DNA from 2 places in the Acidovorax sp. LjRoot194 genome. Region 2 is predicted to be linked to the other one. Evidence: predicted binding sites of a transcription regulator. Region 2 holds the regulator's gene; the other holds the start of a gene.
The links. Region 2 encodes FNR, which switches genes on or off when oxygen is low (the NO sensors DNR and NnrR bind a similar motif). Its sites were predicted from a motif close to TTGATNNNNATCAA; they were not measured.
Positions count from the first base shown of each region.

Region 1: the regulator FNR is predicted to act here: its motif matches at 4,426-4,439, upstream of ubiM (5-demethoxyubiquinol-8 5-hydroxylase UbiM).

Region 1 covers NZ_CAXUQB020000001.1:169,276-176,591, forward strand. Annotated here, with positions in the region: gene ACSQ3N_RS00800 (solute carrier family 23 protein) at 1-602, opposite strand, end outside; gene ACSQ3N_RS00805 (zf-TFIIB domain-containing protein) at 812-1,573, shown strand; gene ACSQ3N_RS00810 (class I SAM-dependent methyltransferase) at 1,828-2,793, shown strand; gene ubiM (5-demethoxyubiquinol-8 5-hydroxylase UbiM) at 2,986-4,335, opposite strand; gene ACSQ3N_RS00820 (hypothetical protein) at 4,647-5,078, opposite strand; gene ACSQ3N_RS00825 (AraC family transcriptional regulator) at 5,198-6,016, opposite strand; gene ACSQ3N_RS00830 (trans-sulfuration enzyme family protein) at 6,093-7,247, shown strand; gene ACSQ3N_RS00835 (alpha/beta fold hydrolase) at 7,231-7,316, opposite strand, start outside.
Region 2 covers NZ_CAXUQB020000001.1:3,917,887-3,925,202, reverse strand. Annotated here, with positions in the region: gene ccoN (cytochrome-c oxidase, cbb3-type subunit I) at 1-679, shown strand, start outside; gene ccoO (cytochrome-c oxidase, cbb3-type subunit II) at 697-1,329, shown strand; gene ACSQ3N_RS17775 (CcoQ/FixQ family Cbb3-type cytochrome c oxidase assembly chaperone) at 1,359-1,496, shown strand; gene ccoP (cytochrome-c oxidase, cbb3-type subunit III) at 1,521-2,438, shown strand; gene ccoG (cytochrome c oxidase accessory protein CcoG) at 2,560-4,008, shown strand; gene ACSQ3N_RS17760 (FixH family protein) at 4,049-4,369, shown strand; gene ACSQ3N_RS17755 (hypothetical protein) at 4,479-4,769, shown strand; gene fnr (fumarate/nitrate reduction transcriptional regulator Fnr) at 4,870-5,592, opposite strand; gene hemN (oxygen-independent coproporphyrinogen III oxidase) at 5,775-7,157, shown strand; gene ACSQ3N_RS17740 (sulfite exporter TauE/SafE family protein) at 7,210-7,316, shown strand, end outside.

The DNA of each region.
Region 1 (7,316 bases), 3.7 Mb from region 2:
CCCACCAGGATCAGCAGGCGCTGCACCATGCCGCGCGTGAGCACCGCCACCAGGCCCACGCTCACGAAGGTCACCACCTGCATCCAGCTGTCGAAGTTGCTGGCCGCCATGTTCTTGATCGGGATGCCGGCCAGGTTCAGGCCGATCACCGCCACCACCGAGCCCGTGACCACCGGCGGCATGAAGCGCTCGATCCAGCCTGTGCCAATGGCCTGCACCAGCGCGCCGATCAGCGTGTAGAGCAGGCCGCAGGCGATGATGCCGCCCAGCGCCACGGCGATGTTGGCGTTGGGCCCCTTGCCCGCGTAGCCTGTGGCCGCGATCACCACGCCGATGAACGCGAAGCTCGAGCCCAGGTAGCTGGGCACCCGTCCGCCCGTCACGATAAAGAAGATCAGCGTGCCCACGCCGCTCATCAGGATGGCCACGTTGGGGTCAAATCCCATGAGGATGGGCGCCAGCACCGTCGCGCCGAACATGGCGATCACGTGCTGCAAACCCATCACCGCGGTCTGGGGCCAGGGCAGCCGCTCGTCGGGCGCTATCACCCCGCCTTGCTGCAGCACGGCAGCGCTTTTTTCTTGCCAGTTCATGAATCCCATGGATGTTCCTTGTACTTTGTAGTTCGAGGCGCGAATGCTAGTGGATGAATCCACCCGCGGTCCATGGAATGCAGGGAAGACCCGGGCCTGGGGCCGGGGGGCGACAGGGCGCACTGCGGGTGCAGCACAGCGGCACAGCGGCACAGCGTTAGGATGCGGCCATCGGCGGGCGAGGGGGCCCGCCGTCATCACCCACAACGACAACCATGATGCCATCCGCACCGTCCTGCCCATCATGCCGCCAGCCCATGCAGGCCCACCTGTTCACCAGCAACACCGGGCACGAACTGGAGCTGGATATCTGCTACGGCTGCCAGGGCATCTGGCTCGACCGGTACGAGAACCTCAAGCTATCGCCCCAGGCCGTGGTGGACCTGTTCCGGCTGCTGCACGAACACCGCACCGATGAACACCGCCCGCTGGAGTCGCGCATGTCCTGCCCCCGCTGCAGCTGCTCGCTGGACAAGGGCTTCGACGTGGTGCGCAGCGGCCGCTACATGACCTACCGCTGCGCGCGCCAGCACGGCAGGTTCAGCACGTTCTCGTCGTTCATGGTCGAGAAAGGCTTCGTGCGCCACCTGACGCGCCCCGAGATCGACGACCTGGCCAAGCGCGTAGGCGCCATCTACTGCACCAGCTGCGGCGCGCCGGTGGACATCCGCAAGGACCACGCGTGTCCTTACTGCCGCGCAGCGTTCTCGCTCATCGACCCTGATGCCGTGGTGCGGGCCATGGAAGGCTACGCCCGGGCCAGCGCCCGCCCGGCCCACGCCGCACCCGGCACGCACGCCGCCGCGGTGGACATCGGTGACGCCCTGGTGGCGCTGGAGCGCGACCGCAGCCGGGCCGAGCGGGAGCGGCAAAAAAGCGCGTTCAGCGGCAGGCGCGATAACGACGACGACTCCTTCACCGGTGACCTGCTGGCCGCGGGAATCTCGCTGGTGTGGGACGTCTTGATCAAAAGGGTGTGAACCAACGCGCGCTCTTTTCCAAGTTTTCTTATACCCCTGCGCTGCGGCTCGGAATGGCCGCGTGGCCCCGGGGTTGGCGCCACAATGGGCAAGGCACTGGCCCTTGCGCCCCGGCCGTCCAGGCGGCTCAGCGTCCGCGGTGGCCCGCCACAGCGCGCGGACCGCAGCCCGGGCCGTTGCGGGGCCCACCCGCTTGCTTTCGCCGATGCATCCCGCCCACCGTGGCGCCCCTGCGACCCCAGGAGGAGACGATCTTGCCGCTGCAGCCATCATCCCCCACCCGACGCCGTACCAAAGCATCCGCGCCCCGCACCGTGGCGCCCCGCCGCGCAGTGCCTGGCGCTGCTGCATCCCGCAGCGCGGCCGCCGCCGCCACACCGGGGCACGCAGCGCTGCCCGCCGTGCCCAGCACTTTGCTCATCCCGCTGGCGGCACGGGCGCGGGGCGACCATTATTTTCCGTGGCTGGCGTGCGGCGATGCGGTGGCTGCCGAGCTGCTGGAGCGCCTGGGCGCCGACGTGGAGGCCTACCTCAACGACCTGCCCACGGTGCTCAACGTGCTGTGGCGCACGCGGTTCATTCGCGACACGGCGCAGGGATTCTTCCTGATGCACCCCGGGGCCCAGGGCGTGAACCTGGGCTGCGGCTTGTCGCACCATTTTCAGTGGCTGGACACCGGTGCCAACCACTGGCTGGACGCCGACCTGCCCGAGGTGATGGCGCTGCGCCGCCCCTTGCTGCCTGCGCAGTGCCCGCGCGCCCGCCTGGCCGAGGTGGACATCACCGAGCCCGGCTGGTGGGGCCGCCTGGGCCTGCCGACGCGTGATGCCGCCGCCGGCGAGCCGCCGCCGCAGCCCGTGCTGGTGCTGTGCGAAGGCGTGCTGATGTACCTGGAGCCCGCGCAGGTCGAGGCCGTGCTGACCGAGTTCGCGCAGTGCGCGCCCGCGGGCTCGCGCCTGGTGCTGGATGTGCTGACCCACCGCGCAGTGGGCACGGCGGCCCGCCATGCGAGCGTGGGGCCCACCGGGGCCGAGTTCCGCTGGGGCGTGGCGCGCCTGTCCGACCTGGCCGCCGTGCACCCGCGCCTGGAGCTGCTGCACGAGCACAGCGTGGCGGAATGCTATGGCTGGGCGGGCCTGGCGCTGGAGACGCTGTGGTGGCCCTGGCTGGGCGCGCCGCTGTACGGCATGGTGACGCTGGGGGTGCACGACTCCCCCTGAGTCGCCTTCGGCGCCTTCTCCCGCAGGGGGACGCCACCCGTGGCCTGGCGGAGCCAGTTCCACGGTGGCACTGGCTTTGGGGTGCGCCAGTTGCAACGGCAGCGTGCTATTGAAAATATAGCTGGTGGCACTTGTCGGATTTGGGTTGCAGTGCAAATGCGGCTGCAGGCTAATCCAGGCGGGCGCTGGCGGCTATGTTTTTTGAAGTGGTGCAGGGTTGCGGCCCGCTGCCAGTGCCTGTATCCATCCGGGCGGCTTGCCGGTCAGCTGGCCCACGATGGCGGCTTGCAGGGGAGGCAGGCGGCGTGCGCCTTGCAGCACCAGTTGGCGCAGCAGGCGGGGCAGGGGGCGTGCGTCGGTGTACAGCCGCACGATGGCGTTGGTGCCTTCGTAGATCGGCCATGCATGGTGGTGGTGGGCGCGCGCGTAGGCGGCCAGCACGCGGCTGTCGCCGATGTCGCGGCCCCGGCGGCGCGCGGTCTGCAGGGCGGTGGTCAGGCGCTCCACGCCGGCCAGGCCCAGGTTGTAGCCGTGGGCCGTCACCGGGTGCATGCCCACGGCGGCGTCGCCCAGCAGGGCGCAGCGGTGGGCGGCAAAGCGGTCTGCGTACACGGCCACCAGCGGGTAGGCGTGGCGTTCGCCGTCGAGCTGCATGGGCCCCAGGCGGCCGCGGAACTGCGCCTGCACCTGGGCGGCAAATTCGCAGGCGGGCAAGGCCATCAGAGCGGCTGCATCTGCAGCGCCCGCGGTAACGACGACCGAGCAGAGATGTCGGCTGCCGGCGGAGTCGGTTGCATCCAACGTATCCACCGCATCCGGCAGAGGCAGTATGGCCAGCGTGCGCTCGTAGCCAAAACACTCGTGCGCCACGCCACCGTGGGGCAGGGCATGGTGCATGCGGCAGACGATGACGGTGCGGCCGAAGTCCGTCATGCGCGCGCCGATGCCCAGCTGTCGACGCGTGGCCGAGAAGCGGCTGTCGGCCGCCACCAGCAGCGGTGCCTGCAGCCGCTCGGTCGGCGGTGTCGCGCTGTAGATGCCGGGGCGCGCCGCGGGGTCGGACGGCAGGCGGTATTCCAGCTCGGCATGCGTGGCCAGGGTGGCGACGCGTGTCACCTGCGCGCCGGTCACGATGCGCACTCCAGGCGTTTGCGCAGCCACTGCATGGGCCGTGCGGCGCAGCGCGTGGTTGGGCACGATGAAGCCCAGGGCATCATGGCCCGCGCGCCGGGCATCGAGCTGCAGCGCGCTGTGTTGGCCGAGCGGCCCGTCGTGCACCTGCGCCGTGCGGATGGCACCGGTCTCGTGCGACGCGAGCAGCGCCCAGGTGCCCAGCCGCTGCAGCGTGGCGCGGCTGGGGTGGGTCAGCGCGATCTCGCGGCCGTCGGGCGCGGGGTCCGCCAACGCAGCTTGCGGTTGCTGCTCGACCACGGTGGCGGTGAACCCCGCCTGGGCGAGCGAGATGGCCAGCGACAGGCCCGCAGGCCCCGCGCCGACGATGAGGACGTCGCTGTGAGAAAGGGAGGTGGCGGTGGATGTCATGGCCGAGGAGCGGGTGCACCGCCCGGTACGCAAGCCCCTGCAATCGGAGGGGACCGCCTGCCATTGTGGATGCGCCCGTGGCGGCCGGGTTTGCCCTGCATCAAGCCTGACGAGGTGCTGGCGGCTGGCCGCACATTGGCAACGCACGGGCCATGCGGTGGCGATGGGGATCTGTGGAGGCTGTGGGCAGCATGACGAAGCCACCCAGATGGCCCGTCAAAGTAATTGCTATCAAATAAATAGCTGCTGACGCCCGCCCATCCAGCGGTAGGCCGTCAAAAAACTAAAAAAGTGCCTGATAGAAGCCGTGCTCAGGCGCGTGCCGACTTGCGGGCAGAGGCTTTGGCGGGCTTCTTCTTGCGGGCACCGCCTGCGGGCTTGCCGCGCAGGTGCAGCGCCCAGGTGACCAGCAGCCACAGGTACGCGGCCAGCACACTGTAGGCGGCCACGGCGGCCAGCGACAAGGGCTGCGCTGAGATGGAGCGTGGGTTGGCCATCGTCTCCAGCAACTGGCGGGTGCCCATGCCCAGCACGGCATCGCGGCTGCCCGAGCGGGCCATGCGCGCGGCCATGAAGATGAAGAACTCCATCAGCAATGCACCGATCAGGAAGCACGCCAGCAGCGCCATCAGGTGCGCCAACGCACGCCTGTCTCCCTTGGCCAGAAAGTAGATGGCAGACACCAGCACCAGCGCGGGCAGCAGGTAGGCCAGTGCAGGCCAGGCGGACGTGAGAAAGTGCATGGGAGAAGCGTGGCGGACGGCCGTGGGTTGTCGTGCAGCGCGCGGGGCTGCGGACCGTGAATCATAGAGGAGGGCCCGGCCGGGGCGGCACCGCACGGCAGAGCCCGCCCACGCCGTGGCTACGGCTGTGACGGGACCCCGAAAGCTTCGCCCTGCGGGAGCCCCCGGAAGGCGTTCGGCGTGCAGCCGAGCAGCGCGCGGAACGAAGCGATGTACGCGGCGGGGCTCTCGAACTGCATAGCGTGCGCGATGGCCTTGACCGGCCGGCCCGAGGCCAGCAGGTCCAGCGAGGCAATGATGCGTGCACGCTGGCGCCAGACGCGAAAGCTCACACCTGTCTCTGCCGTGAACCGCCGGGTGAACGTGCGGTCCGACACGGCAGCTTCGGCCGCGAGATCGTGCAGCGGAAGCTGCCACCGGTGGGACTGCAGCAACAGCGCAAGCGCGCGCCGCAGCCCTTCGCTGGCGGGCATCGGCAGGTGGGTGGGCAGGCAAGGGGTGTGCTGCAGCGTGTGCAGCAGCAAAGACACCATCAGCTGCCGCGTGGGGTGGTCGAAGCCGCTGTTGAAGAGCCCCAGCACCAGTTGCTGAATCAGCGGCGACGCGACCACCGCGTGCACCTCGTCCCGGCGCTCAAACGATGCGCACTGCGCCACCAGCGCTGGCTGGCAGTACACGGTGCGCAGGTCGGTGGCAGACAGGACTTCAATCGCATGGGCATGGTGCGCAGGCACCCACAGCGCCCGCTGCGGCGGCACGGTCCAGCGCGCCTGCGGGGTTTCCACCAGCATCACACCCCGCGTAGCAAACACCAGCTGGCCGCTGCGGTGCTGGTGCACGGGCAACCGGGTGCCCGCCGCATGCGTTTTGGCCAGCGTGGCCCACAGCCCGGCGTCTTGGCGTTCTGGCGATGTTTGTTGGCGTTCTGGTGCTGACATGCACTTCTATTATGAAACCGCCTTCTCGCAATACCTCCGTACCTCCGCGCACCTCGCCAACACACTCACGCAGCCTATGCACACCACCACCTTCCTTGTCCATGCAGGCCGCGAGACGGCCCGCGCCGCCCAAGCCATCAACCCGCCGCTGGTGCGGGCCTCGACCGTCGTGTTCGACACCCTGGCCGACTACAAACATGCGCACCACCAGACGGTGTTCGATTCGCCGCGCTACGGCCGCTCGGGCACCGCGACCACGTTCGAGCTGCAGCGCTGCATGGCCGCGTTGGCGGGTGCTGAAACCTGCCTGGCCACTGCCAGCGGGTTGGCGGCCATCGTGGCCGTGCTGAGCGCCCACGCCGGGCCGGGTCGCCACCTGCTGCTGAACCAGGGTGTGTACGGCCCCACGCGCATCTTCTGCGACCAGGAACTGGTGCCGCAGGGCACCGCGGTGGAGTACTTTCCGGAAGGGGCCGACATCACGCCCTACCTGCGGGACAACACGAGCCTGGTCTACATCGAGACCCCCGCGTCGCTGACCATGGAGATGCTGGACGCGCGTGCCGTGTGCGCAGCGGCGCGCCAGCGGCACATTCCGGTGGCGGTGGACGCCACCTGGGGCACGCCGGTTTTCCTGGATGCCCACGCCCTGGGCGTGCACATCGCCATCCATTCGGCCACCAAATACATCAACGGGCACTCCGACCTCATGCTGGGGCTCATCACGGGGTCGCACGCAGACCTGGCCAGCACGCGGCGCTTTTGCGATCGCAGCGGCGCGCATGCGGCGCCCGATGTGTGCTGGCTTGCGCTGCGCGGCCTGCGCACGCTGGCAGTGCGGCTCGAACGACACCAGCGGACCGCCCTGGCGATGTCCCAGTGGCTGCAACAGCAGCCGCAGGTGCGGCGCGTGCTGTTCCCCGCGCTCCCCTCCGACCCGGGCCACGCGCTCTGGCGCGCGCAGTTTTCAGGCGCTGCCGGGCCCTTCACCTTCGAGCTGGCGCCGTGCAGCGAGGTCGCATTCGGCGCGTTCATCGATGCGCTGGAACTCTTCAGCCTGGGCACGAGTTGGTGCGGTTACGAAAGCCTGGTGCTGCCCGCCGTGCCCTACCACCTGCGCACCCTCGCCACGCTGCCCGACGCGGGCCGCCTGGTGCGCCTGCATGTGGGGCTGGAAGACGCCGCGGATCTGCGCGCGGACCTCGCACAAGCGCTCAGCGTTCTGGGTTGACCGCAGCCGATGGGGCCACGAAGTCCACCACGGCCTGCAGCACCTCGGCGTGTTGCAGGATCTTGCGGT
Region 2 (7,316 bases):
GTGGGCCGGCCCGCACCACCTGCACTACACCGCGCTGCCGGACTGGACGCAATCGGTGGGCATGGTGTTCTCGCTGATCCTGCTGGCTCCCAGCTGGGGCGGGATGATCAACGGCGTGATGACGCTGTCGGGCGCCTGGCACAAGCTGCGCGACGACCCCATCCTGCGCTTTCTGATCGTGTCGCTGTCGTTCTACGGCATGTCCACGTTCGAGGGTCCGATGATGTCCATCAAGACCGTCAACGCATTGAGCCACTACACCGACTGGACCATCGGCCACGTGCACTCCGGCGCGCTGGGCTGGGTGGGGCTGATCTCGATGGGCTCGCTGTACTACCTGGTGCCGCGCCTGTTCGGCCGCGACAAGATGCACTCTATCAAGGCGATCGAGCTGCACTTCTGGATGGCCACCATCGGCATCGTGCTGTACATCGCCGCGATGTGGATCGCCGGTGTGATGCAGGGCCTGATGTGGCGCGCCATCAACCCTGACGGCACGCTCACCTACACCTTTGTCGAGAGCGTCAAGGCGACCTATCCGTTCTACGTGATCCGCGTGGCCGGTGGCCTGCTGTACCTGGGCGGCATGGTGGTGATGGCCTGGAACGTCTGGATGACCGCCATCTCGGGCCGTTCGGTCAAGGTGACCATTCCTGCCGTGACTGCGGCGCACGCCTGAGCCGAAGGAGTCCATTCATGTCCAACAACAACACCAACCCTTCGACCGGCTTCTCCCACGAGAAGATCGAGACCAACAACTTCCTGATGATCGTGCTGATCCTGCTCGTGATCGCCATTGGCGGCCTGGTGGAGATCGTGCCGCTGTTCTTCCAGAAGTCCACCACCGAGGCCGTCAAGGGCGTGGAGCCCTATACCGCCACGCAACTGGTGGGGCGCGACATCTACATCCGCGAGGGTTGCTACAACTGCCACTCGCAGATGATCCGCCCCTTCCGCGCCGAGACGCTGCGCTACGGCCACTACTCGGTGGCGGGCGAGTTCGTGTACGACCACCCCTTCCAGTGGGGCAGCAAGCGCACCGGCCCCGACCTGCACCGCGTGGGCGGCAAGTACAGCGACGAATGGCACCGCATCCACCTGAACAACCCGCGCGACGTGGTGCCCGAGTCGAACATGCCTGCCTACCCCTGGCTGGAAAAGAACGCTGTGGACCCCGCCGGCGTGGCGCCCCGCATGAAGGCCCTGCGCACCGTGGGCGTGCCCTATACCGACGAGCAGATCCAGGCCGCGGCCGAAGACGTCAAGGGCAAGACCGAGCTGGAGGCCCTCATCGCCTACCTGCAGGTCATGGGCCGCGCGCTGAAGTAAGCAACACAGAACCCTTTAGGAGATCCGCCATGGACATCACCACCATGCGCATCGTCGCCACCCTGGCATCGATGGTTTGCTTCATCGGTATCTGGGTCTGGGCGTACATGGGCCGCAACAAGTCCCGGTTCGACGAGGCCGCACAGCTGCCGTTCGAACAAGATTGACCTTCACCAGAACGAGAACACCCCATGAGTGACTTCACCAGCAATTTCTGGTCGGTCTTTGTGACCACGCTGACCCTGGTCGGCATCGTTGCCTGCGGCATCCTGCTGTGGATGGCGGGCCGCAAGAAGGTCGTGGCCACCGCCGACAACACCACCGGCCACGTCTGGGACGAGGACCTGGTCGAGATGAACAACCCCCTGCCGCGCTGGTGGGTGTGGCTGTTCGTCATCACCATCGTGTTCGGCCTGGCGTACCTGGCGGCCTACCCGGGTCTGGGCAGCTTCAACGGCAAGCTCAACTGGACGCAGAAGGGCGAGTACGAGGCCGAGATGGCCAAGGCCAAGGCCGCGCTCGACCCGCTGTACGCCCGCTTTGCATCCATGAAGCCCGAGGACGTGGCCAAGGACCCGCAGGCCCAGGCCATCGGCGAGCGCCTGTTCATGAACAACTGCGCCCAGTGCCACGGCTCCGACGCACGCGGCAGCAAGGGCTTTCCGAACCTGGCCGATGCCGACTGGCTGCACGGCGGCACGCCCGAGAAGATCCGCGAGACCATCACGCAGGGCCGCATCGGCACCATGCCCCCGATGGCCGCCGCCGTGGGCACGCCCGAGGACGTGCGCAACCTGTCGCACTACGTGCTGAGCCTGTCGGGCAGCCCGCACGACTCGCTGCGTGCATCGCTGGGCAAGTCCAAGTTCGGTGCCTGCGCGGCCTGCCACGGCATGGATGGCAAGGGCAACCAGGCCCTGGGTGCGCCCAACCTGACCGATGACATCTGGCTGCACGGCTGGGGCGAAGCCGCCATCACCGCCATGATCAACAACGGCAAGACCAACCAGATGCCTGCGCAGGCGGACAAGCTGACCGAAGCGCAGATCGGCGTGCTGTCGGCCTACGTGTGGAGCCTCTCGGGCAAGCAGGTGGCGGCGGCCAGGTAGGCCCGGGCACCTGACCACGCCGGGCGGCGCGACAGCCAGCGCCGCCCTGCGGTCCGCACCGCGCATCCCTCCCGCCAGCCAGGGCCTCACCGTTTCAAAAGCCAGCACCACGAGCCACACCATGAAGCCACCCAGCGGGCCTGCCCGCAAGGTCATCCCCATCGCGGCGGTCGCGGCCGATGCGTCGTCGTCCCAGGGCGAGATCGTCTCGCTGTACGAGGCGCAAAAGAAGATCTACCCCCGCTCCATCAGCGGCGTGTTCGCGCGCTGGCGCTGGGCCATGGTGTTCCTCACGCAGCTCGTGTTCTACGGGCTGCCATGGTTCGAGTGGGGGCAGCGCCAGATGGTGCTGTTCGACCTGGGTGCGCGGCGCTTTTACATCTTCGGCCTGGTGCTGTACCCGCAGGACTTCATCTACCTCACGGGCCTGCTCATCATCTCGGCGATGTCGCTGTTCCTGTTCACCGCAGTGGCGGGGCGGCTGTGGTGCGGCTTTGCGTGCCCGCAGACGGTCTACACCGAGATGTTCATGTGGATCGAGCACAGGATCGAGGGGGACCGCAGCGCGCGGCTGCGGCTGGACAAGGGGCCGTGGACGGCAGAGAAGGCGGTGAAGAAGTCGCTCAAGCAGCTGGCGTGGATGTCGGTGGCGCTGTGGACGGGTTTTACCTTCGTGGGCTACTTCGTGCCCATCCGCACGCTGGGCAGCGAGCTGCTGGCCTTCTCGGGCGGGTGGCAGATGTTCTGGGTGCTGTTCTACGGCTTTGCCACCTACGGCAACGCGGGCTACATGCGCGAGCAGGTCTGCAAGTACATGTGCCCCTATGCGCGCTTTCAGAGCGCGATGTTCGACAAGGACACGCTGGTGGTGAGCTACGACCCCGAGCGGGGCGAGCAGCGCGGCCCGCGCAAGAAGGGCATCGACTACAAGGCCCAGGACCTGGGCGACTGCATCGACTGCTCGCTGTGCGTGCAGGTGTGTCCGGTGGGTATCGACATCCGCAACGGGCTGCAGTACGAGTGCATCGGCTGCGGGCTGTGCGTGGACGCTTGCAACACCGTGATGGACAAGATGCAGTACCCGCGCGGGCTCATCCGCTACTCCACGCAAAACGGCGTGGCCAACCGGTGGAGCCAGTCGCAGATGCTGCGCCGGGTGCTGCGCCCCCGCGTGCTGATCTACACCGCGATCCTGGCAGCGCTGTGTCTTGCCATGCTGGCCAGCCTGGTCACGCGCACGCCGCTGAAGGTGGACGTGGTGCGCGACCGTGCAGCCCTGTCACGCATCGTGGCCGGGGGCAAGCTCGAGAACATCTACCGCCTGCAGATCATGAATGCGACCGAGGGGCCGCAGCGCTACCGCATCGCCGCCCGCGGGCTGACCGCGCTCGAAGTGGCCTCGGAGGCCGAGGTGGACATCGGTGCCGCGGAGTCCCGCTGGGTGGCGGTGCGGCTGCAGATTCCGTACGGATCGGCCGCGCCGGGCTCGCACGCGGTGCAGTTCGACGTGCAGGCGGTGGACCGAGCCGCCCATGTGACCGAGAAATCCGTTTTCCTGGTGCCGCGCTGAGGCGCTGCACCGCCCGAGAAGATTTGCAAGGAGTACTGACATGCCATCGAATCCCGCCATCGGCCGCAACGGCCCAGCCATCTCTGCCAGTTCCACAGGTCCGGGCGCCGCGCCCGCCGCCGCCCCGTGGTGGAAGTTCGGCCACGTCTGGCTGGTCATCGCCGGGCCCGCCATCGTGATCGTGGCCGGCTTCGTCACGCTGTGGCTGGCCATCTCGCGCCCCGACCCGGTGGTGGCGGAGGACTACTACCGCCAGGGCATCGAGATCAACAAGGCGCTGGAAAACCCCGCCAAGAGCCTGGCGCCTGCCGTGAAGGGCCGCAACCACGCCGCCACGCCGGTGCAGGACCAGCCGCGTTGAGTCGCCCACCGGCTGACCGGCTGCGAAGACGAGAACAACAACACCGGCGAGCACCGGCGGCCCCTGCGGTACCGCCGTGCCCGTTCGCCCCGCGAAGGAGACTGCAAGTATGTGGACGCAACGCCTGATGTGGATTGCCTGGCCCGCCTTTTTGATGGCCGGCGTGATGGAGATGCTGGTCTTTGCCCTGGTCGATCCGCACGACCTGCACTGGTTCGGCCAGCCCCTGGCACTGTCGCGCGAGGGGGTCTATACCCTCGCGTTCTTCGCGTTCTGGGCCGTCACGATGGCATCGAGCGCGCTGACCACGCTGCTGGCGATGTCGCCGTTCGAGCTGAACCGCTGTCCCGTGCCGCCGGGGGAGCGCCCTGACGATTGCCGCAAGACGTCGTGCTCCTGATGTGCCGAGGTGTGCGGAGACTGCGGGTGGTGAAAACGGCGTTTTGAAAACGACAGCGCCGGCTCGAGGCCGGCGCCGAAGTCCTGGCCTGTGGTGGTGCTCAGTGGCAGGCTTGCTGGCTGTTCACGATGCGCTTGAGCGCGTCGGTATCGAGGATGCGCACATGGCGCTGCTTGACCTCGACGATGCCTTCTTCGACGAACTTGGAGAACGTGCGGCTCACGGTCTCGAGCTTGAGGCCCAGGTAGCTGCCGATCTCTTCGCGCGTCATGCGCAGCACCAGCTCGGACTGCGAGAAGCCCCGTGCGTGCAGGCGCTGCACCAGGTTCAGCAGGAATGCGGCCAGCCGCTCTTCGGCGCGCATGCTGCCCAACAGCAGCATCACGCCATGCTCGCGCACGATCTCGCGGCTCATGATCTTGTGCACATGGTGCTGCAGCGCCGTGACCTCGCGCGAGAGTTCTTCGATGCGGTCGAACGGCATCACGCAGACTTCGGCGTCTTCCAGCGCCACGGCATCGCAGGTGTGCTGGTCGTTCACGATGCCGTCGAGGCCGATGATCTCCCCGGCCATCTGGAAACCGGTGACCTGGTCGCGGCCGTCTTCGGTCGCCACGCAGGTCTTGAAGAAGCCGGTGCGGATGGCGTACAGCGAGGTGAAGGTCTCGCCGTTGCGGAACAGCGTGGTGCCGCGCTTGACCTTGCGGCGGGTGGCCACGACCTCGTCGATGCGCTGCAACTGCTCATCGCTCAGGCCGACAGGCATGCACAGCTCCCGCAGATTGCAGTTGGAGCAGGCGACTTTCATGGTGAGCGGGTTCATAGGTACAGCAGGTTGGGGTTCGGGCGTTTCACCCCGTGGTGGCGAGGCTTCGCTGCGGACCGGGGGTGGGCGACTGACATGCATCAAATTGTCGCTGGTCGGCTGGTGGCATCACTTGACGTAGATCAAGGACGTGAGGAACAGCTTACGGCACAGTGGCAGCGTACGCAAGGATGCTTCCAATGACTGCTGTTTCGCCCGAGCTGCTGCGCCGCTTCGATGTGCCAGGGCCCCGCTATACCTCCTACCCCACGGCCGACCGCTTCGTCGAGGCTTTCGGGCAGGACGACTACGTGCTTGCGCTGGAGCAGCGCCGCGCAGGCACCGGGGCCAAGGCGCTGCCGCTGTCCCTGTACGTGCACATTCCGTTTTGCGAATCGCTGTGCTACTACTGTGCGTGCAACAAGATCATCACCAAGCACCATGACCGCGCCGATGTCTATCTGCGCTACCTGAGCCGCGAGATCGACCTGCACACCGCACACTGCGGCACCGGGCAGGTGGTGAGCCAGCTGCACCTGGGCGGGGGCTCGCCCACGTTCCTGTCCGACGACGGCCTGCGCGAGCTCATGGCCATGCTCAAGCGCAGCTTCACGCTGGCGCCGGGCGGCGAGTATTCGATCGAGGTGGACCCGCGCACGGTGGATGCCAGGCGCCTGGCGGTGCTGGCCGAGCTGGGCTTCAACCGGCTGAGCTTCGGCGTGCAGGACTTCGACCCCGAGGTGCAGAAGGCCGTGCACCGCATCCAGCCCGCGGAGCAGGTGTTCTCGCTGGTCGAATCGGCCCGCGCGCTGGGCTTCGAGTCGATCAACGTCGACCTCATCTACGGCCTGCCGCGCCAGACGCCCGAGTCGTTCGACCGCACGCTGGCCCAGGTGGTGCAACTGCGGCCCGACCGCATTGCGCTGTATGCCTACGCACACCTGCCCGAGCGCTTCAAGCCGCAGCGCCGCATCGTCCCCGCCGAGCTGCCCATGGGCGGCGCCAAGGTGTCGATGCTGTCACGCTCGCTCGATGCCTTCATGGCCACAGGCTACGTGTACGTGGGCATGGACCACTTCGCGCTGCCCGACGACGCGCTGGCCGTGGCCAAGCGCCAGGGCCGGCTGCACCGCAACTTCCAGGGCTACAGCACCCAGCCCGACTGCGACCTGATTGGCCTCGGGGTATCCGCCATCGGCCGTGTGGGCGCGACGTACAGCCAGAACGCGAAGACGCTGGACGAGTACTACGACTTCCTGGACCAGGGCCGGCTGCCGGTGGTGCGCGGCCTGGCGCTGACCCGCGACGACCTGGTGCGCCGCGCCGTCATCATGGCGCTGATGTGCCAGGGCGAGCTGCTGTTCGAGCCGCTGGAGCAGGCGTGGCTCATCGACTTTCGGCGCTACTTCGCGGCCGAGATCGAGCGGCTGGAGGAGATGGCCGGCCAGGGGCTGGTGCAGATCCGCCCCGATGGCATCGCAGTGACTGCCATGGGCTGGTTCTTCGTGCGCGGCATCGCGATGGTGTTCGACCGCTATCTGCAGGCAGACCGCAACCGGGCGCGGTTCTCGCGCATCATCTGATGCCCGGCCGCACCGCCCGGGCCCACTGGGTGCCTTCAGGCGCTTGCCCACCATGCTGCTCACGGTAGCTTCGACCGCCCTGCTCATGGGCCTTGCCGGCGGGTCCCACTGCCTGGCCATGTGCTCTGCGCCTTGCGGGGCGCTGGTGGGGCAGGGGGG